2 regions of the Pseudomonas sp. ASL9 genome follow, and region 1 is predicted to be linked to the other one. Evidence: predicted binding sites of a transcription regulator. Region 1 holds the regulator's gene; the other holds the start of a gene.
What was found. Region 1 encodes sigma-54, which starts transcription at its own class of promoters, with help from an activator protein. Its sites were predicted from a motif close to ANTGGCATNNANNTTGCTNT; they were not measured.
Positions count from the first base shown of each region.

Region 1 (14,995 bases):
TTCTGGCTGGTCCGGGGTGCTGTTGCACGAAGCGGTTGGTCATGGTCTGGAAGGCGATTTCAACCGCAAAGGCAGCTCGGCTTATAGCGGGCGCATGGGTGAAATGGTGGCGTCCAAGCTGTGCACGATTGTCGATGACGGCACGTTGCCTGGCCGTCGAGGCTCGTTGACCGTGGACGATGAGGGCACGCCAACCGAATGCACCACCTTGATCGAAAACGGCGTACTCAAGGGTTACATGCAGGACAAGCTCAACGCTCGGTTGATGGGTGTGGCGCGTACCGGTAATGGTCGTCGTGAGTCCTACGCGCACCTGCCGATGCCGCGCATGACCAACACGTACATGCTTGCCGGACAAAGCGACCCTGAGGAAATCATCGCCTCGGTGAAGAGGGGCATTTACTGCGCCAACCTTGGCGGCGGTCAGGTGGACATCACCAGCGGCAAATTCGTGTTTTCGACCAGCGAAGCTTATTTGATCGAAGACGGCAAAATCACCACGCCGGTCAAAGGTGCGACCTTGATCGGCAACGGGCCTGAAGCCATGAGTCGAGTGTCGATGGTCGGTAACGATCTGACGCTGGACAGCGGCGTGGGCACCTGCGGCAAAGACGGTCAGTCAGTGCCAGTAGGCGTCGGCCAGCCGACGTTGAAGATCGATGCGATTACCGTGGGTGGCACGGGTTCCTGAATGACAGCACCGAATGAATCGCAGGGTGCGATTCATTCGGTGCATGAACACTAGCGCAGACCGCGCTTGATATCGTCCAGGTCGCGGATGTACTTGAACAGTTTACGGCTGGCAGCAGGTGGCTTGCTTTGCGCAAGCTCATGCTGGGCCTGGCGTATAAACGAACGCAGTTGCTGGCGATCCGCTTCCGGATAGTCACCGACAAACTTCTCGAGTACATCGTCGGTGCCTGTGATCAAGCGATCACGCCAGCGTTCCAGACCGTGAAAACGTTCGTTGTATTGGCGAGTGGAGGCATCAAGTTGATCAAGCAACACCAGAATGGCGTCCAGGTCTTGATCGCGCATCAGTTTGCCGATGAACAGGATATGCCGTTTACGCGCAATGTTTGCGGTGTGCTTGGGCGCTTCAGCCAAGGCCCGGCGCAAGGCGTCGGTCAAGGGCAGCTTCGCCAGCAGGTCAGGCTTGAGTGTTGTCAGGCGCTCGCCAAGGTCAACCAGAGCATGGAGCTCGCGTTTGACCTGGGTTTTGCTTTTACCCTCATCGAGGGAGTCGTCGTAAGAATCAACCATGGGGGCAGTCCGATAAGAAACGCCGCCATGATAACCAGTCGGGGGCCGCTTGTCCGGCCCGGTCGGTATTCGGCCTGTGCCGAAAGCAGAATTTGATGGAGAAAGTCATGAGTACATCTCAAAGCGTCGGCCCGCAAGCCTTGCCAGCACTGCAAGAGCAGGTGGAGCAAATTATCGCCGAAGCCAAGCGTCAGGGCGCCAGCGCCTGTGAAGTGGCGGTGTCTCTGGAGCAGGGCCTGTCGACCTCGGTTCGCCAGCGTGAAGTGGAAACCGTCGAGTTCAACCGCGATCAGGGCTTTGGTATCACCTTGTATGTCGGTCAGCGCAAAGGCTCGGCCAGCACCTCCGCCAGCGGCGCTGACGCTATTCGCGAAACCGTCGCCGCCGCGTTGGCGATTGCCAAACACACCTCCGAAGACGAATGCTCCGGCCTCGCCGATGCCGCGCTGATGGCTAAAGAGCGGCCGGACTTTGACCTGTTCCACGCGTGGGATATCACCCCGGAACAAGCCATCGAGCGCGCCTTGACCTGTGAAGCGGCGGCGTTCGATGCGGACAGCCGGATCAAGAATGCCGATGGCACCACGCTCAGCACCCACCAGGGTTGCCGCGTTTATGGCAACAGCCACGGTTTTATCGGCGGCTATGCCTCGACACGCCACAGCTTGAGCTGCGTGATGATTGCCGAGGGCGAAGGGCAGATGCAGCGCGACTACTGGTACGACGTGAGTCGCCAGGGCGAGTTGCTGGCGGATCCGCAAAGCATTGGTCGTCGCGCGGCACAACGAGCGGCCGGCCGCTTGGGCGCACGCCCGGTACCGACGTGTGAAGTGCCAGTGTTGTTCGCTGCAGAATTGGCGGGTGGTTTGTTCGGCCATTTTCTGTCTGCCATTTCCGGCGGCAACCTGTATCGCAAATCGTCGTTTCTGGAAGGGGCGATGGGCCAGCGTCTGTTCCCTGAATGGCTGACCCTAGACGAGCGGCCACATCTGATGGGTGCCATGGGCAGTTCGGCGTTCGACGGTGATGGTTTGGCAACCTACGCCAAGCCGTTCGTGGAGAACGGTGATTTGGTGTCGTATGTCCTTGGCACTTACTCGGGTCGCAAGCTGGGGCTGCCAAGCACAGCCAACTCTGGCGGCGTGCATAACCTCTTCGTTACCCATGGCGTGGAAGATCAGGCTGCGTTATTGCGCCGTATGGGTCGCGGTTTGCTGGTCACTGAGTTGATGGGCAGCGGTTTGAATATGGTGACCGGCGACTACTCTCGCGGCGCGGCGGGCTTTTGGGTCGAGAACGGCGAAATCCAGTTTCCGGTTCAAGAAGTCACCATCGCAGGCAACCTGCGCGACATGTTCAAACAGATCGTCGCCATCGGCAGCGACCTCGAACTGCGCAGCAATATCCGCACGGGTTCGGTTTTGATCGAACGTATGACGGTCGCGGGTAGCTGATCCATCTGGACGCGCCGAAACGCTTGTAGGCCCGCGCGCCTACAAGCAAGCATCCCAGCAACACACAAAACACCTGTAGGAGCTGCCGGAGGCTGCGATAAGGCCGGAACGGCCTTCATGAATTCCGATGCCGCGACCGTTCGTCTGACGCGTCCCCGGGGGTGATCGCAGCCTTCGGCAGCTCCTACAAGGGATTTGTGATCGACATATTTCCCAGTGGGAGCGAAATCAGTCGAAGACGATTTGTTGGGCGGAGGAAAAACGGATGAACGACCGACGTTGAGCCAGGCGCTCAATCCGGTCACTCGCCCTCATCAAACCGGTTGTTGATCAGCTCGATCAAACCGTCGAGCGCCGCCTGGTCGTCTTCACCTTCGGTGTGCAGGTGAATGTCGGTGCCTTTTCCTGCAGCCAACATCATTACGGCCATGATGCTTTTGCCGTCGACCATACTGTCGGGGGCACGACCGACTCTGATCTGGCAGGGGAATTTTCCTGCGACACCGACGAATTTGGCGGCCGCACGCGCGTGCAAGCCCAGCTTGTTGATGATAGTGATTTGACGAGCGGGCATCGCGATGAAGATCCTTTCAGCTGAGGTCGCGGTGGCGGACCTGAACGTTCTTGAGTGATTGTTGCAGGACGTGGCCCAGGCGCTCGGTCAGATAGACAGAACGGTGGTGCCCGCCAGTGCAGCCAATGGCAATAGTGACGTAGGCGCGGTTGCTGGCAGCAAAGCGTGGCAACCATTTGTTCAAGTAGGCGTAGATGTCCTGGAACATCTCTTCAACATCCGGCTGCGCCGCCAAATAATCGGCCACGGGCTGGTCTAGCCCTGAGAGCTCACGCAGTTCCGGCTTCCAATAAGGGTTGGGCAAGCAGCGCACATCGAATACCAGGTCAGCGTCCACCGGCATGCCGCGCTTGAAGCCAAACGATTCAACCAGAAACGCAGTGCCGGGCTCTGGCTTGTTCAACAGGCGCAGTTTGAGCATGTCGCGGAGCTGGTAGAGGTTCAGGTGCGTGGTGTTGATTTTCAAGTCGGCCAGATCAATGATCGGGCCGAGCAGGGTGCTTTCATCGCGTATCGCTTCGGCAAGCGAGCGGTCGGCGCTGCTCAGAGGATGGCGGCGACGGGTTTCCGAGAAGCGTTTGAGCAGGGTTTCCTCATCGGCGTCCAGGTACAGCACATCGCACTGGATATGGCGGCTGCGGACCTCTTCGAGCAACTCCGGGAAGCGTGACAGATGGCTCGGCAGATTGCGCGCGTCGATGGATACGGCGACCAGCGGCTGAGCCAGTTCTGTATGAATCAGCGCGCGTTCAGCCAGCTCCGGGAGCAGGCCCGCAGGCAGGTTATCGATGCAATAGAAGCCGTTGTCTTCCAGCACATCAAGAGCGGTGCTCTTGCCGGAGCCGGATCGGCCGCTGACGATTATCATGCGCATCATTAATGGCCGTTCTGCACGTCCAGCACCACCTGATAAAGCGCTTCGCCGCTTTTGGCACTGCGTAGACGGTCGCGCACATCCGCGCGGTCAAGCATGCTGGCGATCTGGCGCAGCAGCTCCAGGTGTTCGTCGGTGGCAGCCTCTGGGACCAGCAGCACAAAAAGCAGGTCCACAGGTATACCGTCGATGGCTTCAAAATCGACGCAGGTATCGAGGTGTAAAAGGGCACTGATGGGCGTCGGACAACCCGTCAGCCTACAGTGCGGAATGGCGATACCATTACCAAAACCGGTCGAGCCGAGTTTTTCACGGGCGAGCAGGCTCGTGAGCACCAAATCCTGATTCAGCTCAGTTTCACTGGCGATCAATTTGGCGATGTGTTCAAAGACATTTTTTTTACTGCTGCTCGGCACGTTCACGAGTGAACGGCCGGCAGTCAGGATATTTTCGAGTCGAATCATGGGTTGGGAGTGTTAGCGAGCTGTCGCACCTTTTAAGATGTTCTGCTGCTTTTCCTTATATTTGAGCAATTGTCGGTCTAGCTTGTCAGTGAGTAGATCGATTGCCGCATACATGTCGTCATGTTCTGCGTTGGCGACCACCTCTCCACCGTGGATGTGCAGCGTGGCTTCGATCTTCTGTTTCAGTTTCTCGACCGCCATCGTTACCTGCACATTGGTAATTTTGTCAAAGTGCCCTTCGAGTTTCTTGAGTTTGAGCTCGATGTATTCGCGCAGGGGCTTGGTCACTTCCAGCTGATGTCCACTGATGTTGACTTGCATACAACTTCTCCTTCGTTGCCAGTGCATAAAGAGGCAGGCTTGAATACCTGCCACTGGAACGCTATGGCATGCGCCCGTTATCACATCAATCGCTTACGTTCGCTTGAAGGTGCTATCCCAAGTGATTCGCGGTATTTAGCGACGGTACGACGGGCTACCTGAATGCCTTGTGCCTCCAGTAAACCAGCGATCTTGCTGTCACTCAACGGCTTTTTCTGATTTTCCGCAGCAACCAGTTTTTTGATGATCGCGCGAATGGCTGTGGAGGAACACTCGCCGCCCTCAGAGGTGCTTACGTGACTGGAAAAGAAATATTTCAGTTCGTAGATACCGCGCGGGGTATGCATGAATTTTTGCGTGGTCACCCGTGAAATCGTCGACTCGTGCATGCCGACCGCTTCGGCGATGTCATGCAGAACCAGTGGTTTCATTGCCTCGTCGCCGTACTCGAGGAAGCCGCGTTGGTGCTCGACGATCTGCGTGGCCACTTTCATAAGCGTTTCATTGCGGCTCTGCAGGCTTTTGATGAACCAGCGTGCCTCCTGCAACTGATTGCGCATGAACGTGTTGTCAGCGCTGGTATCGGCCCTGCGGACGAACCCTGCGTACTGAGGGTTGACCCGTAGACGGGGCACGGACTCTTGATTGAGCTCTACCAGCCAGCGTTCATTGTCTTTACGCACGATCACGTCGGGCACAACGTATTCTGCCTCGCTGGATTCGATCTGCGAGCCTGGACGCGGGTTCAGGCTCTGCACCAGTTCAATGACCTGGCGCAGCTCATCTTCCTTGAGTTTCATGCGCCGCATCAGTTGGCCGTAGTCACGGCTGCCGAGCAGGTCGATGAAGTCACAGACCAGGCGCTGTGCTTCGGCCAGCCAGCGAGTTTTCGCAGGCAGCTGACGCAATTGCAGCGACAGGCATTCGCTCAGGTTGCGGGCGCCGATGCCTGCGGGTTCGAATTGCTGGATCCGGTGCAGAACCGCTTCGATTTCATCCAGCTCGACATCCATTTCCGGATCGAAGGCATCGAGGATTTCCTCAAGCGACTCGTCCAGATAACCCTGATTGTTGATGCAGTCGATCAGCGTGACGGCGATCAACCGATCGGTATCGGACATGGGTGCCAGATTCAATTGCCACAGCAGATGGCTTTGCAGGCTTTCGCCGGCCGATGTGCGGGTGGTGAAGTCCCACTCGTCATCATCGTTGCTGGGCAGACTGCTGGCGCTGGTCTGGTACACGTCATCCCAGGCGGTGTCGACTGGCAGTTCGTTGGGAATACGGTCGTTCCAGTCGCCCTCTTCCAGGTTGTCCACCGTCGGGGCAGCTTCCTGGTAGGTGGGTTCCTGAACGTCAGGATTAGGTTTCTCTATGTTGTCGGCCAACGGATCAGCGTTGTCGAAGTCGTCACCTTCCTCCTGGCGTTCCAGCATAGGGTTGGACTCCAACGCTTCCTGGATTTCCTGTTGCAGGTCCAGGGTCGACAGTTGGAGGAGGCGGATGGCCTGTTGCAGCTGCGGTGTCATCGTCAGCTGCTGGCCCATTCTCAGGACTAGCGATGGTTTCATGGCAGGGGCTTAACACCTTATTCGCCGGCGCACATGCGCCATCCACTACAGGGCGCCGAAGCGCCAACTTAAGCAAATTATATGCCTGAAACCTAAGTGTTTGCCTAGGGTGTGCTGACAATTAATGTTTTTGTCAGCGCTAAACCCTAGTGTCCGCCGCCTATGGAGAGCGAAACAGCGCAGAACTTACAGGCGGAATTCATGGCCGAGGTAAACCTCTTTAACCAGTTGGTTGGCCAGAATGGTTGCTGAATCACCTTCAGCGATCAGTTGCCCATCGTTGACGATATAAGCGGTTTCACAAATATCCAGGGTGTCACGAACGTTGTGATCGGTGATCAGTACGCCGATGCCCTTGGCTTTCAGGTGATAGATGATCTGCTTGATATCGCCAACCGAAATCGGGTCGACACCGGCGAACGGCTCATCAAGCAGGATGAATTTGGGCGAGGTCGCCAACGCGCGAGCGATTTCCACGCGGCGGCGTTCACCACCGGACAGGCTCATGCCCAGGTTGTCTCGGATGTGGCTGATGTGGAACTCTTGCAGCAGGCTTTCCAGCTCCTTGCGGCGTGCCGTGCGGTCGAGCTCCTTGCGGGTCTCGAGGATCGCCATGATGTTGTCGGCAACCGACAGTTTGCGGAAAATCGAAGCTTCCTGCGGCAGATAGCCAATTCCGGCGCGTGCGCGACCGTGCATCGGCTGGTGGCTGACGTCCAGGTCGTCGATCAATACACGGCCTTGATCGGCCTGGACCAGGCCCACAATCATGTAGAAACAGGTGGTCTTGCCGGCACCGTTAGGGCCAAGCAGGCCCACGATCTGTCCGCTCTCGATGGACAGGCTGACATCGCGCACGACCTGACGGCCCTTATAGCTTTTAGCCAGATGCTGGGCTTTCAGCGTAGCCATTAAGGGGCCTTCTGGGGTTCGGGTTTGTTTTTCGGCTGGATGACCATGTCGATCCTTGGGCGTGGCGCAGTCACCTTGGTGCCGTTGGCTCGACCGGCATTGACGACTTGTTTCACCGTGTCATAGACGATTTTCTCGCCTTCGGACGTGTTGCCGTCGTTGATGACCTTGGCCTTGTCGATCAGGATGATTCGATTCAGCGCGGCGAAGTACTGAATGGTCACGCCGTACGCTTGAACAATAGGCTTGTTGATGTCGGGTTTCTGTTCGTAGTAAGCAAGATTGCCAACAGCGGTGACCACGTCGATCTCGCCTGCGGGCGTGCGTGTGATGGTCACGGTGTTGCCGGTGATTTTCATCGAGCCTTGGGTGATGATAACGGTGCCTTTGTAGACGGCAACACCCTGCTTGTCATCGAGCTGCGCATCGTCAGACTGGACATGAATAGGCTGATCGCGATCCGTCGGCAAAGCCCAGGCGCTCAAGCTTCCCAGTGCGGCGCCCAAACCGAGCAAAAAAGGGAGGGTTTTAACGAGCCTCATACTGTCCTCTTACGTTGGACAGCAGGTGCATCCTGCCGTCGTTCAAATACGCTTTCATACCCGTACCAGTGGATACGCCGCCGAAACCGTCGATTCTAACGGCTTGCTCGGTCTGCGCATATTGCTTCTGTGGGAATACAGTCATTCGGCTGCTGGTAATAATGGTCGTCCGGTTCTTTTCGTCAGTACGCGCCACGCGCACCGAGTCGATCAGCTCAACCTGAGTGCCGCCGGGCGAGACTTCCCCCTTCTTGCTCTGGACGTGCCAGGGGAATAGGGCGCCACGATACAGTTGCAGGTCCGGATTGGTCAGCAACGTGATATCAGAGGTCTGAAGGTGCTCGACCTTATCGGCGGTCATGTCGTACTGAAGTTTGCCGTCCGGCAGGAACTGAAGGCTGTGGGCGTTCATCGCGTAAAAATCGATGGTGCCTGCGTCAACAGGGGCTACCCGTTGTTCCAGGAAGGTTTCAGGTTTGATATTCCAGTAGCCTGCCGCCGCCACCAGCAGCGCAAGCACACCCAGAATCAAAAAACGGCGAATTTTTTTGCTCAGCATAAATGACTTCTATAAGTAGGCGGCGTGGGCCGCTTCAAGGCTGCCTTGAGCGCTCATGATCAACTCGCAAAATTCGCGAGCTGCTCCTTCGCCACCGCGAGCCTGAGTAATGCCGTGGGCATGTTGCCGGACAAAACTGGCCGCATTAGCGACCGCCATGCCAAGTCCGACGCGCCGGATGACGGGCAAGTCTGGCAGATCGTCACCCAGATAGGCGACTTGTTCATAGCTTAAGTGGAGTTGAGCGAGTAATTCGTCGAGAACGACCAATTTGTCTTCGCGGCCCTGATACAGGTGCTGAATGCCCAGGTTGTGCGCGCGGCGCTCTACCACGGGGGTTCTGCGCCCGCTGATGATGGCGGTGTGCACGCCTGATGCGATCAGCATCTTGATGCCTTGCCCGTCGAGCGTATTAAATGTTTTGAACTCGCTGCCGTCTTCGAGAAAGTACAGGCGCCCGTCAGTCAGCACGCCATCGACGTCGAAGATGGCCAGTTTGATGTTCTTGCCGCGTTGCAGCAGATCCTTCGGCATCGCATTGTTCATTACATAACTCCCGCACGCAGCAGATCTTGCAGGTTAAAGGCGCCGATAGGGTGGTCGTTTTCGTCGACCACGATCAACGCACCAATTTTGTGATCCTCCATGATCTTCAATGCCTCGGCCGCGAGCATTTCAGGGCGGGCGGTCTTGCCGTGGAGTGTCATTACTTCGTCGATGGTCGCCTGGCGGATATCAATGTCGCGGTCCAGGGTCCGACGTAAATCGCCGTCGGTAAAGATCCCGGCCAAGCGGCCATCGGCCTCCAGAACGGCGGTCATGCCCAAGCCTTTGTGGGTCATTTCCATTAGCGAGTCGCGCAGTAGCGTGCCGCGCTGAACCTTGGGCAACTCTTCACCGGTGTGCATGACGTGTTCGACTTTAAGCAGCAAGCGTCGGCCGAGGGCGCCGCCCGGATGGGAGAAGGCAAAGTCTTCTGCTGTAAATCCACGCGCTTCGAGCAAGGCGACGGCCAGCGCGTCACCCATCACCAGGGCTGCGGTGGTCGAGGATGTCGGGGCCAGGTTCAGCGGACAAGCCTCTTGCTTGACATGGACATTGAGATTGATCTCTGCGGCCTTGGCCAGCGGGGAGTCAGGGTTGCCAGTCAGGCTGATCATCTTGATGCCCAAGCGCTTGATCAATGGCAGCAAGGTGACGATTTCGGCAGTCGAGCCCGAGTTGGAGATGGCCAGAATGATGTCGTCGCGGGTGATCATGCCCATATCACCATGGCTCGCTTCAGCCGGGTGGACAAAGAAGGCGGTGGTGCCAGTGCTTGCCAACGTTGCGGCAATCTTGTTGCCGATGTGCCCGGACTTGCCCATGCCGACCACTACAATCCGGCCTGTGCTGGCCAGAATCATCTCGCAAGCGCGTACAAAATCCGCGTCGATATGGGCAAGCAAGCCTTCTACGGCTTCTATTTCGAGGCGAATGGTGCGTTGTGCTGTTTGAATCAGGTCGCTGGATGGGCTCATGTCAGAAATGGGTCAGCCTGATGAAAAGGCGGCGATTATAGCGGTAATGACCAATTCCCTCACGCTTGATCGTCCGACTGTGTCTTGTGCCTAAAGTCGGTCTGGCACCCGCGGACAGATTGTGGGCCTTGTAGGACGTTTCCCAATTGCTCGAACTATCTGTCTCACGCCTTAACGAAAGAGGTTTATCCCGTGGGACGCGCGTGCTGGCAGTGGTATAGTTCGCCGCCAGTTTGGCCCCCCCGGGCAGTTACAGTGCGTGTCTTGCAGCATAGACGTGGCGTCTGAGTGTGGGGTTATATCGCAAGGAGTCTAGATGAGCGCCGATAACGCTTACGCGGTCGAGCTGAAGGGTGTCACCTTCAAGCGCGGTACGCGCAGCATCTTCAATAATGTTGATATTCGTATTCCGCGGGGCAAGGTCACCGGCATCATGGGGCCTTCCGGCAGCGGCAAGACTACATTGCTGCGTTTGATGGGTGCGCAACTGCGTCCCAGCAAAGGCGAAGTATGGGTCAACGGTCAGAACCTACCGACATTGTCGCGCAGTGACCTGTTCGATGCGCGCAAGCAAATGGGCGTGCTGTTTCAGAGCGGCGCTTTGTTCACGGATCTGGATGTATTCGAGAACGTGGCCTTTCCGCTTCGTGTGCACACCCAGTTACCGGATGAAATGATACGCGACATCGTTCTGCTCAAGTTGCAGGCGGTCGGGCTGCGTGGTGCCGTCGATTTGATGCCCGATGAGTTGTCTGGCGGCATGAAGCGCCGTGTGGCACTGGCTCGGGCAATTGCCCTCGATCCACAAATTCTTATGTATGACGAGCCTTTCGTTGGTCAGGACCCGATTGCCATGGGGGTACTGGTGCGCTTGATTCGGTTGCTCAACGATGCGCTGGGGATCACCAGTATTGTGGTTTCCCATGACTTGGCTGAAACAGCGAGTATCGCTGATTACCTGTATGTAGTGGGTGATGGTGAGGTATTGGGGCAGGGGACCCCCGAGGAGCTAATGAAATCGGACAACCCTCGCATTCACCAATTCATGACCGGCGAGCCTGATGGCCCCGTGCCATTTCACTATCCCGCACCGGATTATCGCGACGAACTATTGGGGAAGCGATGATGCGCAGAAAGTCACTACTGGAACGTATTCGTCTGTTCGGGCGCGGTGCGATAGACACCGTTGCACTGTTCGGGCGCTCAGGTCTGTTTCTGGTTCATGCCTTGTTCGGTCGCGGCGGTATTGGCGGCAGTTTTCAGTTGTTGGTTCGGCAATTGCACTCAATTGGCGTCATGTCCCTGCTGATTATTGTGGTCTCGGGGGGCTTCATCGGCATGGTGTTGGCGCTTCAAGGCTTCAACATCCTGACTAAGTATGGTTCGGAGCAGGCAGTCGGGCAGATGGTTGCGTTGACCCTGTTGCGTGAATTAGGGCCTGTGGTTGCTGCTCTGTTGTTCGCCGGGCGCGCAGGATCTGCGTTGACCGCTGAAATCGGCAACATGAAATCCACTGAGCAATTGTCCAGCCTGGAAATGATTGGCGTCGACCCGCTCAAGTACATTATCGCGCCGCGTTTGTGGGCCGGATTCATTTCGCTGCCGGTGCTGACGGTGATCTTCAGTGTGGTGGGGATTTGGGGCGGTTCTTGGGTCGCGATCGACTGGCTGGGCGTTTACGAAGGATCGTTCTGGGCAAACATGCAAAACAGCGTGTCCTTTAACGACGATGTGCTCAATGGTGTTATTAAAAGCGTAATCTTTGCTTTTGTGGTTACCTGGATCGCTGTTTTCCAGGGTTACGATTGTGAGCCCACTTCGGAAGGGATCAGTCGTGCCACCACTAAAACAGTGGTGTATGCCTCGTTGGCCGTATTAGGCCTGGACTTTATTCTGACTGCCTTGATGTTTGGAGATTTTTGATGCAAAACCGCACCCTGGAAACCGGTGTCGGCCTGTTCCTGCTGGCCGGGATCTTGGCTTTGCTGTTGCTGGCCTTGCGGGTCAGTGGTTTGAGCGTAAGCGCGGCCAACGACAGCTATAAACTTTATGCCTACTTCGACAATATTGCCGGTTTGACTGTCAGAGCCAAGGTGACCATGGCGGGTGTGGCCATCGGCAAGGTCACGGCAATCGATCTGGATCACGATAACTTTACCGGTCGGGTGACAATGGAAATTCAGAAACGGGTGGACAATCTGCCATCGGACTCCACTGCTTCCATCCTTACCGCCGGTTTGCTGGGCGAAAAATACATCGGCATCAGCGTGGGCGGGGAACAAGCCGTGCTCAAGGATGGCGGTACGATTCACGATACCCAGTCCTCGCTGGTGCTGGAGGATTTGATCGGCAAATTCCTGCTCAATACTGTAAGTAAAGACGCCAAATGAGGAGCTTATCCATGATCTCTATCTTGCGCCGTGGTCTGTTGATATTACTGGCTGCGCTTCCGTTGGTGGTCAACGCGGCGGGCCCGTCCGCCCATGATCTGGTGGATCGCACGACCAAAGAGCTGCTGAGTGATCTTGCGGCCAATAAAGAGCAATACAAAACCAACCCGAGCGCTTTTTACGACGCGTTGAACCGCATCGTTGGCCCGGTAGTGGATGCCGAGGGCATCTCGAAAAGCATCATGACGGTGAAGTACTCACGCAAAGCGACGCCCGAGCAGATGCTGCGCTTCCAGGACAACTTCAAGCGTAGCCTGATGCAGTTCTATGGCAACGCGCTGCTGGAGTACAACAATCAGGGGATTACAGTCGCCGCCGCCAAGGCTGAAGACGACACCCGTACCAGCGTCGATATGCAGGTCAAAGGCAACAACGGCGCCCTGTACCCTGTGACCTACACGCTCGAGAAGATCAACGGCGACTGGAAAGTACGCAACGTCATCATCAACGGGATCAACATTGGCAAGCTGTTCCGTGACCAGTTCGCTGACGCCATGCAGCAAAATGGCAATGACCTTGATAAGACCATCAATGGTTGGGCGGGCGAAGTTGCCAAGGTCAAGGGTGCTGTCGACCAAGCAGCCGAGAAGCCTGCCAATGAGTGAGTCAGGTGTTCGTCTTGGCGCTGCAGGTGAGTTGTACCTGAGTGGCGTGCTCGACTTCCGCACCGGGCCGGCCTTGCGCAAGCAAGGTCAGGCCCTGATCAAGGCCTGCGATGCGCCGGCCTTGATTTTGGACTGCTCCGCTGTGGAAAAATCCAGCAGCGTTGGCTTGGCGTTACTGCTAGCGTTCATGCGCGACGCCAAGGCGGCCAAAAAAAGTGTCAGTGTCCAGTCGCTGCCGGAGGATATGCGCCAAATCGCCCAAGTGTCCGGTGTGATTGAGTTGCTGGAGCAGCCTCAATAGTTATAAAACAGAGCTTTCCGTCCGAGTCTGGAAATCCGGGGTTCGCAGCGGGGGGGCTTTTTTGTATGATGGCCGACCCGCGCGCGTAGGGCGCCGATCGAGGTTAAGCATGCAGGCTGTAGAAGTTAAAAGCTTCCTTGAAGGAAAGCTGCCAGAAATCCAGGTGGAAGTTGAGGGTGAAGGCTGCAATTTTCAGCTGAATGTGATCAGTGATGAGTTGGCTACCCTTAGCCCGGTCAAGCGTCAGCAGCAGATTTATGCCCATTTGAACCCTTGGATCGCCGACGGCAGCATCCATGCGATCACTATGAAATTCTTCAGCCGCGCTGCATGGGCCGAGCGCACCTGAACCAATTGGCGTCGAGATTCTAATGGATAAACTGATTATTACTGGCGGCATTCGTCTTGATGGCGAAATCCGCATTTCCGGGGCGAAGAACTCTGCCCTGCCGATTCTTGCTGCAACGTTGCTGGCCGATGGGCCTGTGACGGTGTGCAACCTGCCTCACCTGCATGACATCACCACCATGATCGAGCTGTTCGGGCGCATGGGCATTGAGCCTGTGATCGACGAAAAGCTCAGCGTTGAAATTGACGCACGCACCATCAAGACCCTGATTGCCCCGTACGAATTGGTGAAAACCATGCGTGCATCGATCCTGGTGCTGGGTCCGATGGTTGCTCGTTTCGGTGAAGCGGAAGTTGCATTGCCTGGCGGTTGCGCCATCGGCTCACGTCCTGTCGATCTGCACATTCGTGGTCTTGAAGCCATGGGCGCGACCATTGACGTCGAAGGCGGCTACATCAAAGCCAAGGCGCCAGAAGGCGGCCTGCGTGGCGCGAACTTCTTCTTCGATACCGTGAGTGTGACCGGCACCGAAAACATCATGATGGCGGCGAGTCTGGCCAACGGCCGTAGCGTGTTGCAAAACGCTGCCCGTGAGCCGGAAGTGGTCGATCTGGCCAATTGCCTGATCGCCATGGGCGCGCAAATTACCGGCGCCGGCACTGACACCATCACCATCGATGGCGTTAAACGTTTGCACGGTGCCACCTATAAGGTGATGCCTGACCGTATCGAGACCGGCACTTACCTGGTGGCCGCAGCGGCTACAGGTGGTCGCGTCAAGCTCAAGGATACCGATCCGACTATCCTGGAAGCTGTTTTGCTCAAGCTTCAGGAAGCTGGCGCTGAAGTCACTACTGGCGCTGACTGGATCGAACTGAACATGCACGGCAAGCGGCCTAAAGCCGTGAACCTGCGCACCGCCCCGTACCCGGCGTTCCCGACCGATATGCAAGCGCAGTTCGTTGCGCTGAACGCTATCGCTGAAGGCACCGGTGCCGTGATTGAAACCGTGTTCGAAAACCGTTTCATGCACGTCTATGAGATGCAACGCATGGGCGCACAGATCCTGGTTGAAGGTAATACCGCTGTCGTGACCGGTGTTGATCTGCTCAAAGGCGCGCCAGTGATGGCGACTGACCTGCGTGCTTCGGCCAGCTTGGTGATCGCCGCACTGGTTGCCCATGGCGACACGTTGATCGATCGCATTTACCACATCGACCGTGGTTATGAATGCAT
Region 1 is NZ_CM155277.1:3,867,410-3,882,404, forward strand. It holds gene tldD (metalloprotease TldD) at 1-691, shown strand, start outside; gene yjgA (ribosome biogenesis factor YjgA) at 742-1,263, opposite strand; gene pmbA (metalloprotease PmbA) at 1,371-2,717, shown strand; gene AC1ME2_RS17915 (HPr family phosphocarrier protein) at 3,019-3,291, opposite strand; gene rapZ (RNase adapter RapZ) at 3,308-4,165, opposite strand; gene ptsN (PTS IIA-like nitrogen regulatory protein PtsN) at 4,168-4,629, opposite strand; gene hpf (ribosome hibernation-promoting factor, HPF/YfiA family) at 4,642-4,950, opposite strand; gene AC1ME2_RS17935 (RNA polymerase factor sigma-54) at 5,031-6,521, opposite strand; gene lptB (LPS export ABC transporter ATP-binding protein) at 6,708-7,433, opposite strand; gene lptA (lipopolysaccharide transport periplasmic protein LptA) at 7,433-7,975, opposite strand; gene lptC (LPS export ABC transporter periplasmic protein LptC) at 7,962-8,534, opposite strand; gene AC1ME2_RS17955 (KdsC family phosphatase) at 8,544-9,068, opposite strand; gene AC1ME2_RS17960 (KpsF/GutQ family sugar-phosphate isomerase) at 9,080-10,054, opposite strand; gene AC1ME2_RS17965 (ATP-binding cassette domain-containing protein) at 10,371-11,180, shown strand; gene mlaE (lipid asymmetry maintenance ABC transporter permease subunit MlaE) at 11,180-11,977, shown strand; gene mlaD (outer membrane lipid asymmetry maintenance protein MlaD) at 11,977-12,444, shown strand; gene AC1ME2_RS17980 (MlaC/ttg2D family ABC transporter substrate-binding protein) at 12,456-13,109, shown strand; gene AC1ME2_RS17985 (STAS domain-containing protein) at 13,102-13,410, shown strand; gene AC1ME2_RS17990 (BolA family protein) at 13,520-13,759, shown strand; gene murA (UDP-N-acetylglucosamine 1-carboxyvinyltransferase) at 13,782-14,995, shown strand, end outside.

Region 2 (14,995 bases), 980 kb from region 1:
GTCCAAAAGCCCTGGCGCAGGCCCTCGGCTAGCGCTGGGCTTCGAAATTAAGCAGCTTGCTGGCTACGCGACCGCTATCAACTTTATAGCTGCCGTCTGCAACGGCTTGTTTCAACTCGGCCACACGGGCGCTGTTGACAACAGGCTGACTGCGGATCTTGTCGCTGATAGTCTGCAACTGCTGCGCCTCGTTACTGAGGTGTACGGTTTCCCCGCTCGACGTGTTGGCCGTTTCGGTGGTGGTTTTCGCGCTCGTGGAGGCTGCGGCAGTGCCGGTCTCCTTGACATTGCTGGTACGCGAACCCGTCGACACGGAGGGGGGACTGTTTAAACGACTGAAGTCGATGACCATGGTTAAGAACCTCTAGGTGTTTGGACGCTTGCCATGTTTTCGGCCAAACACAAGAAAACTTTAGGTGAGTTTTGAAGAGGAGAAAAAGCTGCCATACACAGCTTGGCAGTCTAGGAAACTCCGCCTCATTACGCCAACTATCACAAGGCTACTTCTACCTGCCCCGGTGCTGTTACCCGAGCTTTGATCACTCGTTTCGAATTAAGGTTCCGCACCCTGATTTGTTCACTCAAGCCGCCATCGGTCAATGCCTCGCCGGGCATGCGGACCACCAGTGTACCGCTCTTGGCGGTAATCACGACCTGGTCGCCCTTGCGTATGAGTTCTGCCTGTTCCAGCTGCAACGGGGTGATGATCTGCCCATTGATCATTTGACGGGTTACTTTTTGTCCTATCGCCTCTTCAACCGATGTGATGTAGCCCTGGGACATCTGACTGATATCGCGTTCGCTCAGGGATATATCATCTTCACCAATGATGCCGTCGCGCTTGAGCGGGCGTTTGACAATCACGACCTGGCGAAATAAATGTACCTGGGCAGGCACATACACCGTCCAGGGTAGTGACCCTTCGCAACGAACCTTGACGGTCACTCGCCCGATGGGCTGAGCAGGGCTTTCGAGACTCGCTGTCAATTCCTTGTCGCACTGTGTCAGAGTCATGCGCGGGTCGAGCTGGTTGACTTGGATTTGGTAACGGCCTTCGGTCTGGGTCGTCGCCAGATAGTCCTCTACGGAGAATTCAAGAAAACCCTGGGTCACGCCGATAAGCTGATCAGGCATGCTCAAAGGCTCGCCCCGTGCGAATTGGCCGCTACTGAAAAGCAACAAAGCGACTGTCGCGCAGCGTAAGCTGCGAGAAATAGATATCACGCGTCGGAAAAATGTCGTATTTGCATTCATAACAGTTAAAAAGCAAGCCCCGTGCCGCTTAGTCATTTTAGTGAGTGTGGGGTCGAAGCTTTCAGTTTGGGAGTCAGGGCATGGCTGGTGTAATGGATTCGGTGAACCAGCGCACGCAACTGGTGGGGCAGAACCGTCTTGAGTTGTTGTTGTTCCGTCTCAACGGCCAGCAGCTCTACGGGATCAATGTGTTCAAGGTCAGGGAGGTGCTGCAGTGCCCCAAACTGACCGTGATGCCTAAGTCCAACCCGGTGGTGCGTGGCGTTGCAAATATTCGTGGGGCGACCATTCCGATCATTGATCTTGGGATGGCCACCGGCTCGAAAGCATTGGTGCAGGGCGTGAATGACACCTTCGTCATCATCACCGAGTACAACACCAAGATTCAGGGCTTTCTGGTGCATTCGGTGGAGCGCATCGTCAATATGAACTGGGAGGAGATCCATCCGCCGCCCAAGGGAACGGGGCGCGATCATTACTTGACCGCAGTCACCCGAGTGGATAATCAACTGGTCGAAATCATCGATGTAGAGAAAATTCTCGCGGAAGTGGCGCCGGCACCGGAAAGTATTTCCGTGGGTGTCGTCGATGCAGAGACCCAGGCCAAGGCGTTGACGCTGCGGGTACTGACGGTCGACGATTCGTCGGTTGCGCGCAAACAGGTGATGCGCTGCCTGCAGACGGTCGGGGTTGAGGTGGTAGCCTTGAACGACGGTCGTCAGGCTTTGGATTACCTGCAGCGCATGGTCGCGGAGGGTAAGAAGCCCGAAGAGGAATTTTTGATGATGATTTCAGACATCGAAATGCCCGAAATGGATGGGTATACCTTGACTGCGGCAATCCGCAACGATCCGCGCATGCAAAAAATGCATATCATCCTGCATACTTCGTTGTCGGGTGTGTTCAACCAGGCCATGGTCAAGAAAGTCGGCGCAGATGACTTTCTTGCCAAGTTTCGACCTGATGAGCTGGCCGCTCGAGTAGTCGAGCGGATCAAGGCAGTGAAATAATCGCCAGAGGGCGCCGCCCTCTGGTTGTACGCAAGCGTGTAAAAGGCGGTTTCTTTGTCGACAGGTAATTTGGATTTCGAACAGTTCCGGGTCTTCCTGGAAAAAGCCTGTGGCATTTTGCTGGGTGAGAATAAGCAGTACCTGGTCTCCAGCCGTCTCAACAAGCTAATGGATCAACAAGGCATCAAGTCGTTGGGGGAGTTGATTCAGCGCATTCAGGCTCAGCCTCGGAGTGGTCTGCGCGAGCAGGTTGTGGATGCAATGACCACCAACGAGACGCTCTGGTTTCGCGACACCTATCCGTTCGAAGTCATGAAGAACAAAGTGCTTCCTGAAGCGATAAAAGCCAGTCCCAACCAGCGCCTGCGCATCTGGTCGGCGGCATGTTCTTCGGGTCAGGAACCGTACTCGTTATCGATGACGATCGACGAGTTCGAGCGCAGCAACCTCGGTCAGTTGAAGCAGGGGGTGCAGATCATCGCCACTGACCTCTCGGGCTTGATGTTGAACAACTGCAAGACAGGCGAATATGACAGTCTGGCGCTAGGCCGTGGCCTTTCCCAAGAGCGCCTGCAGCGCTTTTTCGATCCCAAGGAAGCAGGTCGTTGGGCCGTCAAGGCGCCTATCAAGAGTCGGGTCGAGTTTCGTTCGTTCAATCTGCTGGACAGTTATGCGAGCCTGGGCAAATTCGACATCGTTTTTTGCCGCAACGTGCTGATTTACTTCTCGGCGGAAGTGAAAAAAGACATCTTGTTGCGTATCCACAGTACGCTCAAGCCGGGCGGCTATCTGTTCCTCGGCGCGTCGGAAGCGCTCAACGGTTTGCCTGACCATTACCAGATGGTCCAGTGCAGCCCGGGGATCATTTACCAGGCGAAGTAATCGCTGCGCAAAAAAAAGAGACCCTAGGGGCTCTTTTTTTGCCTCGGGTAAACCATTATGGCCCTTCGGACGGGGGGCGGCAATGGCAATAAAACGGCACCTGGCTTGCCACTTTCCCCCTGAATAGCGGAAATATTTTGCCGCTTTTCTGTCATTGCCGCCCCGTATCGCCCGCAAACCCCCGATTTACGGCCTCGGCGAAGCTGGCACGTTGATTGCTATGTTCCTGATACGAAATTCAGGTCAGCCGCTAAAGGTTTCCCGACATGAGCATCAGCTTCGATAAAGCACTAGGCATCCATGAGCAGGCCCTCGGCTTTCGCGCTCAGCGTGCAGAAGTCCTGGCCAACAACATTGCTAACGCTGACACACCGAACTACAAGGCGCGAGATCTTGAGTTCTCGGCCGTGCTTGCGGCGCAAAGCGATAAAACCAAAAATGGCACCTTCGGTCTTAAAACGACTAATAGTCGGCACATCGATGCCGAGGGGCTGGGTGGCGAAGACGGGACGTTGTTGTACCGCACGCCGAGCCAACCTTCGTTGGACCAGAACACCGTCGACACGCAGGTCGAACAGGCCAGCTACGCGCAGAACGCCGTTGGTTTCCAAGCCAGCTTCACCCTGCTCAACAGCAAATTCAAAGGGCTGGTATCAGCCCTGCGTGGAGAGTAATCCATGTCCCTTGCAAATGTTTTCAACATTGCCGGCAGCGGCATGAGTGCTCAAACCACGCGTTTGAATACCGTGGCCAGTAACATTGCCAACGCCGAGACTGTTTCGTCGAGCGTCGATCAAACCTACCGTGGCCGTCACCCGGTATTTGCCACTGTGCTCCAGGGGCAAAGTAGCGGCGATAGCGGCTCCCTGTTCGGTAGTCAGGGTGAAGCCGGTCAGGGCGTTCAGGTCAGCGGTATTGTTGAAGATCCGAGCAATCTTGACGCTCGTTATGAGCCAAACCATCCATCGGCAGACAAAAACGGTTATGTCTACTACCCCAACGTCAACGTTGTCTCCGAGATGGCCGACATGATTTCTGCCAGCCGCTCGTTTCAGACCAACGCGGACATTATGAACACCGCCAAAACCATGATGCAGAAGGTCCTGACTCTCGGTCAGTGATAAGAGGCGCAGTCGATGACAACCACTAGTAACGTCGGCCAGTCGGTTCTGGACCAGCTTCAGAAATCGGCAAGTTCGAGCAGCTCCACCAGTTCTACCAGCACAGCCAGCACAACCGGTACCGCATCACTGGGCAAAGATGCATTCCTGCAACTGCTTGTCACGCAGATGAAGAACCAAGACCCTCTCAGTCCGCAGGACAACACGCAGTTTGTTTCTCAGTTGGCTCAGTTCAGCAGTCTCGAGAGCATGCAAAACCTGACCAGTACGGTTGATACAATTGCCAGTACTTACCAGTCGTCTCAAGCCCTGCAGGCCTCTTCTTTGGTCGGGCGTTCGGTGATTGTTGAAAGCGGCTCGGCAGTGGTAGACACCACCAAAGGTCTGACCGGTTCAGTGGTCGTGCCTAGCTCGAACTCGTCGACCACGGTCAAAATTTCCGACGCGAATGGGAACGTGGTCGACACTATCGACCTTGGCGCGCAGTCGGCGGGTACTACCAGCTTTACTTGGGACGGCAAGAACGGGGACGGCACAGTTGCAGCAGCCGGCACTTACAGTTTCGTTGCTACCGGCACTGCCAGTGGTACGGCCACCGCTTTGAGCACCTATCTGCCAGCCACCGTCAACAGCGTGACAATGGGGGTCAGCGGTGCAGAAATGACGCTCAACCTCGCGGGCGGTAGCAGTGTCGGCCTGTCCAAAGTACAAACAATCGGAATATAGAGCCGACTAGACGGCAAAGGAGTTGAGCATGTCATTCAATATCGGCCTCAGTGGGCTCTATGCTGCAAACAAAAGTCTCGACGTTACCGGCAACAACATTGCCAACGTTGCGACCACTGGTTTCAAGTCGTCCCGTACCGAGTTCCAAGACCAGTACGCCGCTTCGATTCGTGGTACTTCCGGCGGTACCACTGCAGGTAGCGGCGTCACCACGGCCGCTGTGTCCCAGCAATTCACGCAGGGCACTTTGACCACGGGTACAGGCCGCAGCCTCGATTTGGCGATCAACGGCAACGGTTTCTTCATGGTCAGTAATAACGGCGAAAAACTCTACACTCGCGCCGGTGCGTTCTACCCTGACAAGAATGGTAACGTCGTCGACGCCTCCGGCAACAAGCTGCAGGGGTATGGCGTTAACGCCGCCGGCAGTGTGGTGAACGGTGTCTTGACTGACCTGAAAATCGATTCGTCGAATTTGGCGCCGAGCCCGACCGGCTCAATCAGCATCGCGTCAAACCTGAACTCTTCATCGGCCCTGCCGACTGTTTCAACGTTCGACCCGACTGATGTGAACAGCTACACCACCACGTTCAGCACGCCGGTCTACGACAGTCAGGGCAACGAGCATTCAATGAGCCAGTATTTCGCCAAGACGGGCACCAATGCCTGGACGATGTACACCTTGGTAGACGGTCGCAATGCGTCTGATCCTACGAGTACGGTGGCTGACTCGATGAACCTGACCTTCAAGTCTGACGGCTCGCTGGATACTTCCACGCTGGCTACCACGGGTAATCTGACCGTCAACGCTGACAGCACCTTCACCCTGAACAACTGGATACCGGCAGCACAAGTGGGTACCACCGGGGTCTGGGCGGGCAACGGTTCGGCGGCCAAAGTGAGCGGTGTCAAACTGGACATGCTCGCGACCACCCAAACCAACTCGGTGTCGGGCGCGATCACCAAAACTCAGGACGGCTACGCAACCGGTCAGTTGTCGGCCATGTCGGTAGACCCTACGGGTAACCTGTTCGCCACCTACACCAACGGCCAGTCCAAGGTCATCGGGCAAGTGTCGTTGACCAACTTCGCCAACGTTCAGGGCTTGGCTCCAGCCGGGGGCACCAGTTGGCGTGAGACGTATGCTTCAGGGGTTCCTGTCACGGGCGCGCCGGAGTCCGGCACGCTGGGCAGCCTCACCGGTGAAGCCCTGGAAGATTCCAACGTCGATCTGACCAGCGAATTGGTCAATCTGATCAAGGCGCAAAGCAACTACCAGGCGAATGCGAAAACTATTTCGACTCAAAGCACTATCATGCAGACCATTATTCAAATGGCATGATAAACATGCGTTGAACAAAGCCCCTTTTTAAGGGGCTTTTTTTTACGTTATTTTTAGTGTTTATATAAAAACAATGTTGATTTAATAGGGTTGTACCGCCATGGGTAAGTTCGATAGAGGTAAGTCGCTGTTATGAAGTTGATGGAAAAACGTTATAGCTGAATCCTACTATGTATGCGGAAAATTCCTACTTTCGATAATGCGAGAATAAATAACGCAGAAAAAATGGCGATGCAGATCTTCAAGTGATATTGGGCTGCAATGTTCGACTGCGAAAAAATGCATTAACGAAAGCGCCGTTCACTACGGCACAGGAGTGTTTATGTCATTCAATGTTTCCCTGAGTGGGCTGCACGCTGCCCATAAAAGACTTGAGGTTGCCGGTAATAATATCGCCAACGTGGGTACCCATGGTTTCAAGTCATCCCGAGCGGAGTTCGCAGCCCTGTATTCGAGTGCGCAACTGGGCAGCGCTCACAACGCGGTCGGTGATGGTGTACGTCTGGCCACTGTCTCGCAAAACTTCAGTCAGGGCGGCGTCGACTCCAGTTCGGGTGGGGTTCTGGACATGCGTATACAAGGTAAAGGCTTTTTTGTGGTTAGCGATAACGGCGCACTTAGCTATACCCGCGCCGGTGCATTCAAAATGGATAAGAACGATTATATCGTTGATAACGAAGGTAACCGTCTGCAGGGTTATGGTGTTAATGCCAAAGGTAATGTCGTCAACGGAGTGCGCACCGACCTGAGGATCGATACTGCTAACATGCTGCCCAAAGCGACCACTGAAATCATCGAAACGATGAACCTGGATTCCTCTCAGCCCGCGCTCTCGGCACTTCCGGTTTTTAATCCGGATGATCCAGGTACCTATTCTAAAGTGATCAATAGAACCATTAAAGATAGCGGGGTAGGCGCTGTTGCGGAGGTCAAGGTCAAAGATGCGCAAGGTAACGAGACAGTGCTAGTCCAGGCCAAGCCCGCCATTCCTCCTGCAGATCATGAGCTTAAGCAGTATTTCGTTAAAACCGACGCCAACCAATGGGCGATGTACACGCTCATTGATGGGCGTAACCCAGTGGACCACACCACGACCACACCGCTGAAGGTAATGATGACGAAAAAACCGGACGGCAGCCTCTTATCCGCGGGCGATGGCGAACATATCAAAAAAACATCGGACACAGAATTTACCCTGGCTGGCTGGAAGCCTATCCAGCAAATCAATGGCGTCTGGGCCGCGAGTCCTGCGTTAAACAGTGGCCCTATAGTGCTTTCTTTAAGTGACGGGGCAACCAGCGGAGTGGATGAGGGAGACGCCGTGATGGCGCGGCGTGTTCCGGTATTCGGCGCCAACGATGTCACCACCTTTAATAAGTCGTTCGCGACCCCCCTCTATGACAGCTTGGGTAACAAGCATGAGATGACTCAATACTTCGTCAAGGACGATACGAACAGTTGGAAAATGCATGTTCTGGTCAATGGTCGAAACCCGGCGGACCCGGAGAAAACTGATCCAGCCTCCGCGCACATAACCTTCGATGCCTATGGCGCGGTTCAATCAATGACCGGCAGTCAAGGTCTTGAGGTTGCGAACCGGACATTGAACCTCAAGGGGTGGGTGCCTGCCAAGGTGATTGATGGGGCTACTCATAACGAAAAGTGGGTACCCAACGGCGCTCGGGGCAGTTCAGGCGGTATCGTCATTGATTTGAATAAGCTCAGCCAACATAACGCAGAGACTGCGCGCGTTTCAGCTCAGCAGGACGGGCATGCGGCAGGCAATATCAACAACATCAGCGTCGATATGAATGGGGTCCTTAGAGCGGGTTTCACCAATGGGCTGCATAAAAACATTGGTCAGGTCACACTCGCCAGCTTTGCTAACGAGCAAGGTTTGCAGCCGGGCAGTCATACCCATTGGCGGGAAACAAATGCCTCGGGTATCGCCACTATGGATGCGCCCAAGGTCGGTACATTGGGCAGTATTGTCTCGGGTGCGCTTGAAGGCTCCAACGTCGAATTGACCAATGAGCTTGTGGAGTTGATTCAGGCGCAAGTAGCGTATCAGGCCAACTCCAAAGCCTTGTCTACAGAAGCGACGCTGATGCAGACGCTGATACAGGCGACGTAAGCTGCGGTATTTATGGGTAGGCCCCAATGGGTCGGGGCTTACCGTACGTTTATTAGATGTTATGCACGAAATCGCTCACCAACCTGTTCATCCTCAATCGTTGGGCCGGTAAGGTGTCCAGTGAACGCGTCAACGTTTGGTTGAGTCATAACAGTAAGCCCGGCAAAGCCGGGCTGAAAGTGTAGGTGTTAGCTCCGATGGTTAACACCCGCATGGTCCGTAGGGGAATCTTCTTGGCGAAGTTCCCCTATGCCTCACTTGATAAAGTGTACTGCGGCCAAGGCCCGCATCTCATCTTCACTGCGCGGACTTTTGCTTGCGACGGTCCACAGATCAAAGGCAGCAGGGCGAGCGATGGTTATGATCGTCGCGAATCCAGCTGCTTGCAGTGTGCCGTTCAAGACCTTCTCTGTGAAGCCGCAACGATGCGCCATATAAAGATTACCCTTGGCCATGGCCGAGCGATAACCGTACAGGATATCGATAGGTGCGATCGGACCGGAAGCCGACTGATAGGCAGGATCGGTGAGTTTATCTTCGGCAACCAGAGCGCACACCGACTTCAGGTCCGGGCATGTAATCACCGCGAAGCCGTCGGAATTAAGCACGCGGAGGAACTCATTCAGCGCCAGTGGTACCTCGTGCGGGAAGAGGTGCTCAATATTGTGGCTGGAGAAGACAGCATCCACAGAGGCGTCCTCTACCCGCGACATATCGGTCATCGTTCCGACAATATCTGGCTGGACAGATTCATCAATATCGAGGCGCAGCTCATTCCAATCACCGGAATTGAAACCTTTGGTCGTAGACTCTTTGCGCAGAGGCCCACAGCCGACGTGAAGGAAGGTCTTGGCTTGGGCCTTGTTGACCTTTGACTTGGTTGTCTTTTTTTCTGGGGTTGCGGCGGGATCTTGGGGCGCCGCGCTCAATGGTGACGACTGCTTGGCCTGCTCGTTATCAATGATGATTTCTTTGACTTTCATATTATTCTCAATATTGAAACCAGCAATCTGGCTAAAGAGGTTATCAATCATGCGTACTTGATGATCCGTGCGAAACAGCGCGCTGTTATCGCGGTTAGCGACCAAGTGGGTTTTAATACGATCCAGGCGAGCAGGCTGGGTCGCCAGCTCTACCGCCAAATGCTCGTAGTGCTCAAAATTGTTCACCACCAGTTCATTCAGCCCCAGGTTGCTCAGCAAACTGCCTGCCATGCGCGACGCGAACGCTCGACCCGAGCAAGTCAGAATGGGTAACCCCATCCATAATGCATCGTTGGCGGTGGTGCCACCGTTGAAGGGAAAGCAATCGAGAAACAGATCTGCCACACAGTAGCGAGCCAAGTACTCAGGTGGAAGCACCCGTGATGCGAAGATCAGTCGCTCTGTTGCAATGCCGCGATCGGCGCAGAATGCCAGCAGATTGGACTGGACCGATGCATTGTCGGCCAGTAGCCACAGTACACTGTCGGGCACACGGAGCAGGATTTTAATCCAGACTTCGAACAGTTCCGGCGTGTATTTGTGATTGTTGTTGAAGGCGCAAAAGACGAAGGCATCTTCGGGCAGGCCACACTCGGCCCTGCTGGGAGTCTTTGCGACCAGGCGATGGCGATCGCTCACCTGGAAAACCTCCGGTAGATACAGCGGTTTTTCGGTGAAGTACGCCTGTTCCTGTTCGGGTAAAACATACCGGTCGCACAGAATATAGTCGATAAACGGCATGCCGCTGGTACCCGGAAAGCCGAGATAGGCCACCTGGATGGGGGCCGGTCGACGAGCCAGAATATTGATGCGTGCGCCGGCCGTCAGTCCCTGTAAGTCCACCAGGATATCGATTTCGGCTTCACGGATGCGCTGGGCAGCCGCCTCATCCGACAAATCACCGATAAGCACATGGACATCCAGTGCCGAGATGACCCGTTGGCGCAAGGCCGAACCATCATTAGGGCTCCAGCAGAAACCGTAGACCTCGAAACGCTCACGGTCATGCAACTCCAGCATCTCGACGATCAGCATCGATACCGGGTGCAAGGTGAAATCTGATGACAGGTAGCCTATCCGTAATTTTTTGTGACCATAGCCGGCTGGATTGGCTAACGGTTCCAGGCCCGGTGTGACTTTCTCGGCGATATAGCGTTGGGCTGCCTTTAATTGCAGTGCCGGATCATCGGACAGGTCAAGCATGGACAAGGCTGAGGCTGCGTTCAGAATTGCGGCGGGTGTCAAACCTGGTAACTCAATCAGCACAGGCCAGCTGCACTGTTTCTGGCGCAAACTCACCCAGTGATGGATGACATTGGGTTGGTCCGGTTTGAGCAACAGGCTACGGGTGAGGGTCACCTCAGCATCGTTATAGCGCTTGCGCGTCTCCAGCAGTCGACCTCTGTTGTTAAGCGCCAGAATCAGCAGGTCGCGTTTGTCACCGCTTACCTCGTTGGGTAACGCCAAAAGAACATCCCAATTTTCCAGCGCTTCATCGAAACGTTGCTGCTTTTCCAGCGTCGTGCCCAGGTTGAAAGCCGCTTGCAGAAAATCAGGTTGTCGCTTGAGAGCCTCGCGATAACTGTGCTCGGCAGCGATCAGTTCACCCGCCTCTACCTGCAAGACCCCAAGGTTGAACAGTACGGCATGGGCCAATGGCGATACACCATGGCTGGTCAGCCACTGCTGGTATGCCTGCATGGCGCCGGCGTTATCACCCGCTTCGCTGAGGACAGAGGCCTCGCCAAATAAGGTGGCAACGGATGATTGAATCTGTTTCAGGGTTTTTTTCATCTAACAAGTCCACGGATTGACCCCGGATATCCGGGTAAAAAAACACCGAGCTTAAACTCGGTGTCGTGGAGAGTGAAGGGGTACCCGGCAGTCAGCCTGCCGGGCACCGACGTGTAGCGTCAGACGTATTCGCTGTTGACGCCATGAAGCCATGTATGCAGCGCGGTGGTAACCCCTGTCAGACTGATCATCGTCCCGCTTGTCGTGCCGTCGCTTGTCACCTGAGCGGAAGTCAAACTCGCTACCTGAGTCTGGTCAAGCGCATTGAGTTGAGCTGATGTCATCGCATTCAACTGCGCAAAGGTTATCCCGTCCATCTGTCCTGTTGTAAGGCTGTGGATGGCGACGGTTGACAAGGCTGCTACCGTTTGCACCGTGAGCATGCCCACTTGCGTCGAGGTTAGGGCACTTGTCTGAGTGTCACTCAGGGCAACCTTGAGCGCGCCGGCCTGGGTGGCGTCATTCAACAACGCACTCACATTCACGCCCAATGCAGCGATGTCGGAAGCCGTTAATGCTCCAATTTGCCCCGTGGTCAACGCATCGACCTGCGTCGTTGTCAACGCACCCAGTTGAGCATTGGTCAGCGCGTCAATCTGGGCGGTGGTGAACTTGGCCAGATCGGCCGTCTCGATTGCGCCCACCTGAGCCGTGGTCAAGGCACCTACCTGATCGGTGGTCAGACCGATGATGTTGGCGGTGCTCAGGCCAGCAATCTCGGTGAGGCTGAGCTTGACCAGATCGGCGGTCTCGATTGCACCCACCTGGGTCGAGGTCAAGGCCCCCATTTGATCGGTGGTCAGGCCGATAATGTTGGCGCCGGTCAGGCCGGCAATCTGGTCGACGCTGAGCTTGACCAGATCGACTGTCTCAAAAGCGCCCACTTGGGTCGAGGTCAAGGCACCGATTTGATCGTGGGTCAGGCCGACGACGTTGGCGGTGGTCAGGCCGGCAATCTGGGCAGTGGTGAGTACCGCCAGGTCAACGTTCTCGAATGCGCTCACCTGGGCCGAAGTCAAGGCGCCGATTTGCGCGGTGGTCAGGCCGGTGATGTTGGCGGTGGTCAGACCGGCAAGCTGGTCGGTAGTGAGTGCGACCATATCAGCGGTGATGATTGCGCCTATCTGGGCTGCACTGAACTTGGCCAGATCGGTCGCCTCGATAGCGCCCACTTGGGCCGAGGTCAAGGCGGCCACTTCTCCGGTAGTCAGACCGATGATGTTGGCGGTGGTCAGCGCGGCAATCTGGGCGATGCCGAGCTTGACCAGGTCCGCAGTTTCGATCGCGGCCACTTGGGCCGAGGTCAAGGTACCCATTTGATCGACGGTCAAACCGACGATGTTGGCGGTGGTCAGTGCGACGATCTGGGCGGTGCTGAGTTTGATCAGATCAGCGTCCGTGATCGCGCCTACCTGGGCCGATGTCAAGGCACCCATCTGATCGGTCGTCAGGCCGAGGATGTTGGCGGTGCTCAGGCCAGCAATCTGGTCGGTGCTGAGCTTGACCAGGTCGGCGGTTACGATCGCGGCCACCTGGGCCGAGGTCATGGCACCCATCTGATCGGCAGTCAGACCCGCGATGTTGGCGGTGGTCAGTGCGGCAATCTGAGCCGTGCTGAGTTTGGCCAGATCGGCGGTCTCTATCTCGCCCACTTGGGTCGAGGACAAGGCAGTCACTTGCGCGGTGGTCAGACCGACGATGTTGGCAGTGGTCAGCGCGGCAATCTGGTCGGCGGTGAGCGCGGCCAGATCAGCGGTGATGATTGCGCCCACCTGGGCCGAGCTGAGTTTGGCCACATTCGCGGCTTCGATCGCGCCCACCTGAGTCGAGCTCAAGGAGGCGATTTGCGCGGTGGTCAGACCGATGATGTTGGCGGTGCTCAGTGCGTCAATCTGGGCGGTGCCGAGCTTGGCCAGATCGGCCGTCTCGATTGCACCTACCTGGGCCGAGGTCAAGGTACCCATTTGATCGACGGTCAAACCGACGATGTTGGCGGTGGTCAGTGCGACGATCTGGGCGGTGCTGAGTTTGATCAGATCAGCGTCCGTGATCGCGCCTACCTGGGCCGATGTCAAGGCACCCATCTGATCGGTCGTCAGGCCGAGGATGTTGGCGGTGCTCAGGCCAGCAATCTGGTCGGTGCTGAGCTTGACCAGGTCGGCGGTTACGATCGCGGCCACCTGGGCCGAGGTCATGGCACCCATCTGATCGGCAGTCAGACCCGCGATGTTGGCGGTGGTCAGTGCGGCAATCTGAGCCGTGCTGAGTTTGGCCAGATCGGCGGTCTCTATCTCGCCCACTTGGGTCGAGGACAAGGCAGTCACTTGCGCGGTGGTCAGTCCGACGATGTTGGCAGTGGTTAGCGCAGCAATCTGGTCTGCGGTCAGTGCGGCCAGATCAGCGGTGATGATTGCGCCCACCTGGGCCGAGCTGAGTTTGGCCACATTCGCGGCTTCGATCGCGCCCACCTGAGTCGAGCTCAAGGAGGCGATTTGCGCGGTGGTCAGACCGATGATGTTGGCGGTGCTCAGTGCGTCAATCTGGGCGGTGCCGAGCTTGGCCAGATCGGCCGTCTCGATTGCACCTACCTGGGCTGAAGTCAAGGTACCCATTTGATCGACGGTCAAACCGACGATGTTGGCGGTGGTCAGTGCGACGATCTGGGCGGTGCTGAGTTTGATCAGATCAGCGTCCGTGATCGCGCCTACCTGGGCCGATGTCAAGGCACCCATCTGATCGGTCGTCAGGCCGAGGATGTTGGCGGTGCTCAGGCCGGCAATCTGGTCGGTGCTGAGCTTGATCAGGTCGGCGGTTACGATCGCGGCCACCTGGGCCGAGGTCAAGGCACCCATCTGATCGGCAGTCAGACCCGCGATGTTGGCGGTGCTCAGCGCGGCAATCTGGGCCGTGCTGAGTTTGGCCAGATCGACGGTCTCGATCTCGCCCACTTGGGTCGAGGACAAGGCAGTCACTTGCGCGGTGGTCAGACCGACGATGTTGGCAGTGGTCAGCGCGGCAATCTGGTCGGCGGTCAGTGCGGCCAGATCAGCGGTGATGATTGCGCCCACCTGGGCCGAGCTGAGTTTGGCCACATTCGCGGCTTCGATCGCGCCCACCTGAGTCGAGCTCAAGGAGGCGATTTGCGCGGTGGTCAGACCGATGATGTTGGCGGTGCTCAGTGCGTCAATCTGGGCGGTGCCGAGCTTGGCCAGATCGGCCGTCTCGATTGCACCTACCTGGGCTGAGGTCAAGGTAGCCATTTGATCGACAGTCAGGCCGACGATGTTGGCGGTGGTCAGTGCGACGATCTGGGCGGTGCTGAGTTTGATCAGATCAGCGTCCGTGATCGCGCCTACCTGGGCCGATGTCAAGGCACCCATCTGATCGGTCGTCAGGCCGAGGATGTTGGCGGTGCTCAGGCCGGCAATCTGGTCGGTGCTGAGCTTGATCAGGTCGGCGGTTACGATCGCGGCCACCTGGGCCGAGGTCAAGGCACCCATCTGATCGGCAGTCAGACCCGCGATGTTGGCGGTGCTCAGCGCGGCAATCTGGGCCGTGCTGAGCGCGGCCAGATCGGCGGTCTGGATCTCGCCCACTTGAGTCGAGGACAAGGCAGTCACTTGCGCGGTGGTCAGTCCGGCGATGTTGGCAGTGGTCAGCGCAGCAATCTGGTCGGCGGTCAGTGCGGCCAGATCAGCAGTGATGATTGCGCCCACCTGGGCCGAGCTGAGTTTGGCCACATTCGCGGC
Region 2 is NZ_CM155277.1:4,846,516-4,861,510, forward strand. It holds gene flgM (flagellar biosynthesis anti-sigma factor FlgM) at 29-352, opposite strand; gene flgA (flagellar basal body P-ring formation chaperone FlgA) at 493-1,254, opposite strand; gene AC1ME2_RS22370 (chemotaxis protein CheV) at 1,335-2,264, shown strand; gene cheR (protein-glutamate O-methyltransferase CheR) at 2,319-3,146, shown strand; gene flgB (flagellar basal body rod protein FlgB) at 3,413-3,820, shown strand; gene flgC (flagellar basal body rod protein FlgC) at 3,824-4,267, shown strand; gene flgD (flagellar hook assembly protein FlgD) at 4,283-4,993, shown strand; gene flgE (flagellar hook protein FlgE) at 5,022-6,335, shown strand; gene AC1ME2_RS22400 (flagellar hook-basal body complex protein) at 6,658-8,469, shown strand; gene AC1ME2_RS22405 (O-linked N-acetylglucosamine transferase family protein) at 8,724-11,246, opposite strand; gene AC1ME2_RS22410 (beta strand repeat-containing protein) at 11,366-14,995, opposite strand, start outside.
Region 2: the regulator sigma-54 is predicted to act here: its motif matches at 3,349-3,368, upstream of flgB (flagellar basal body rod protein FlgB).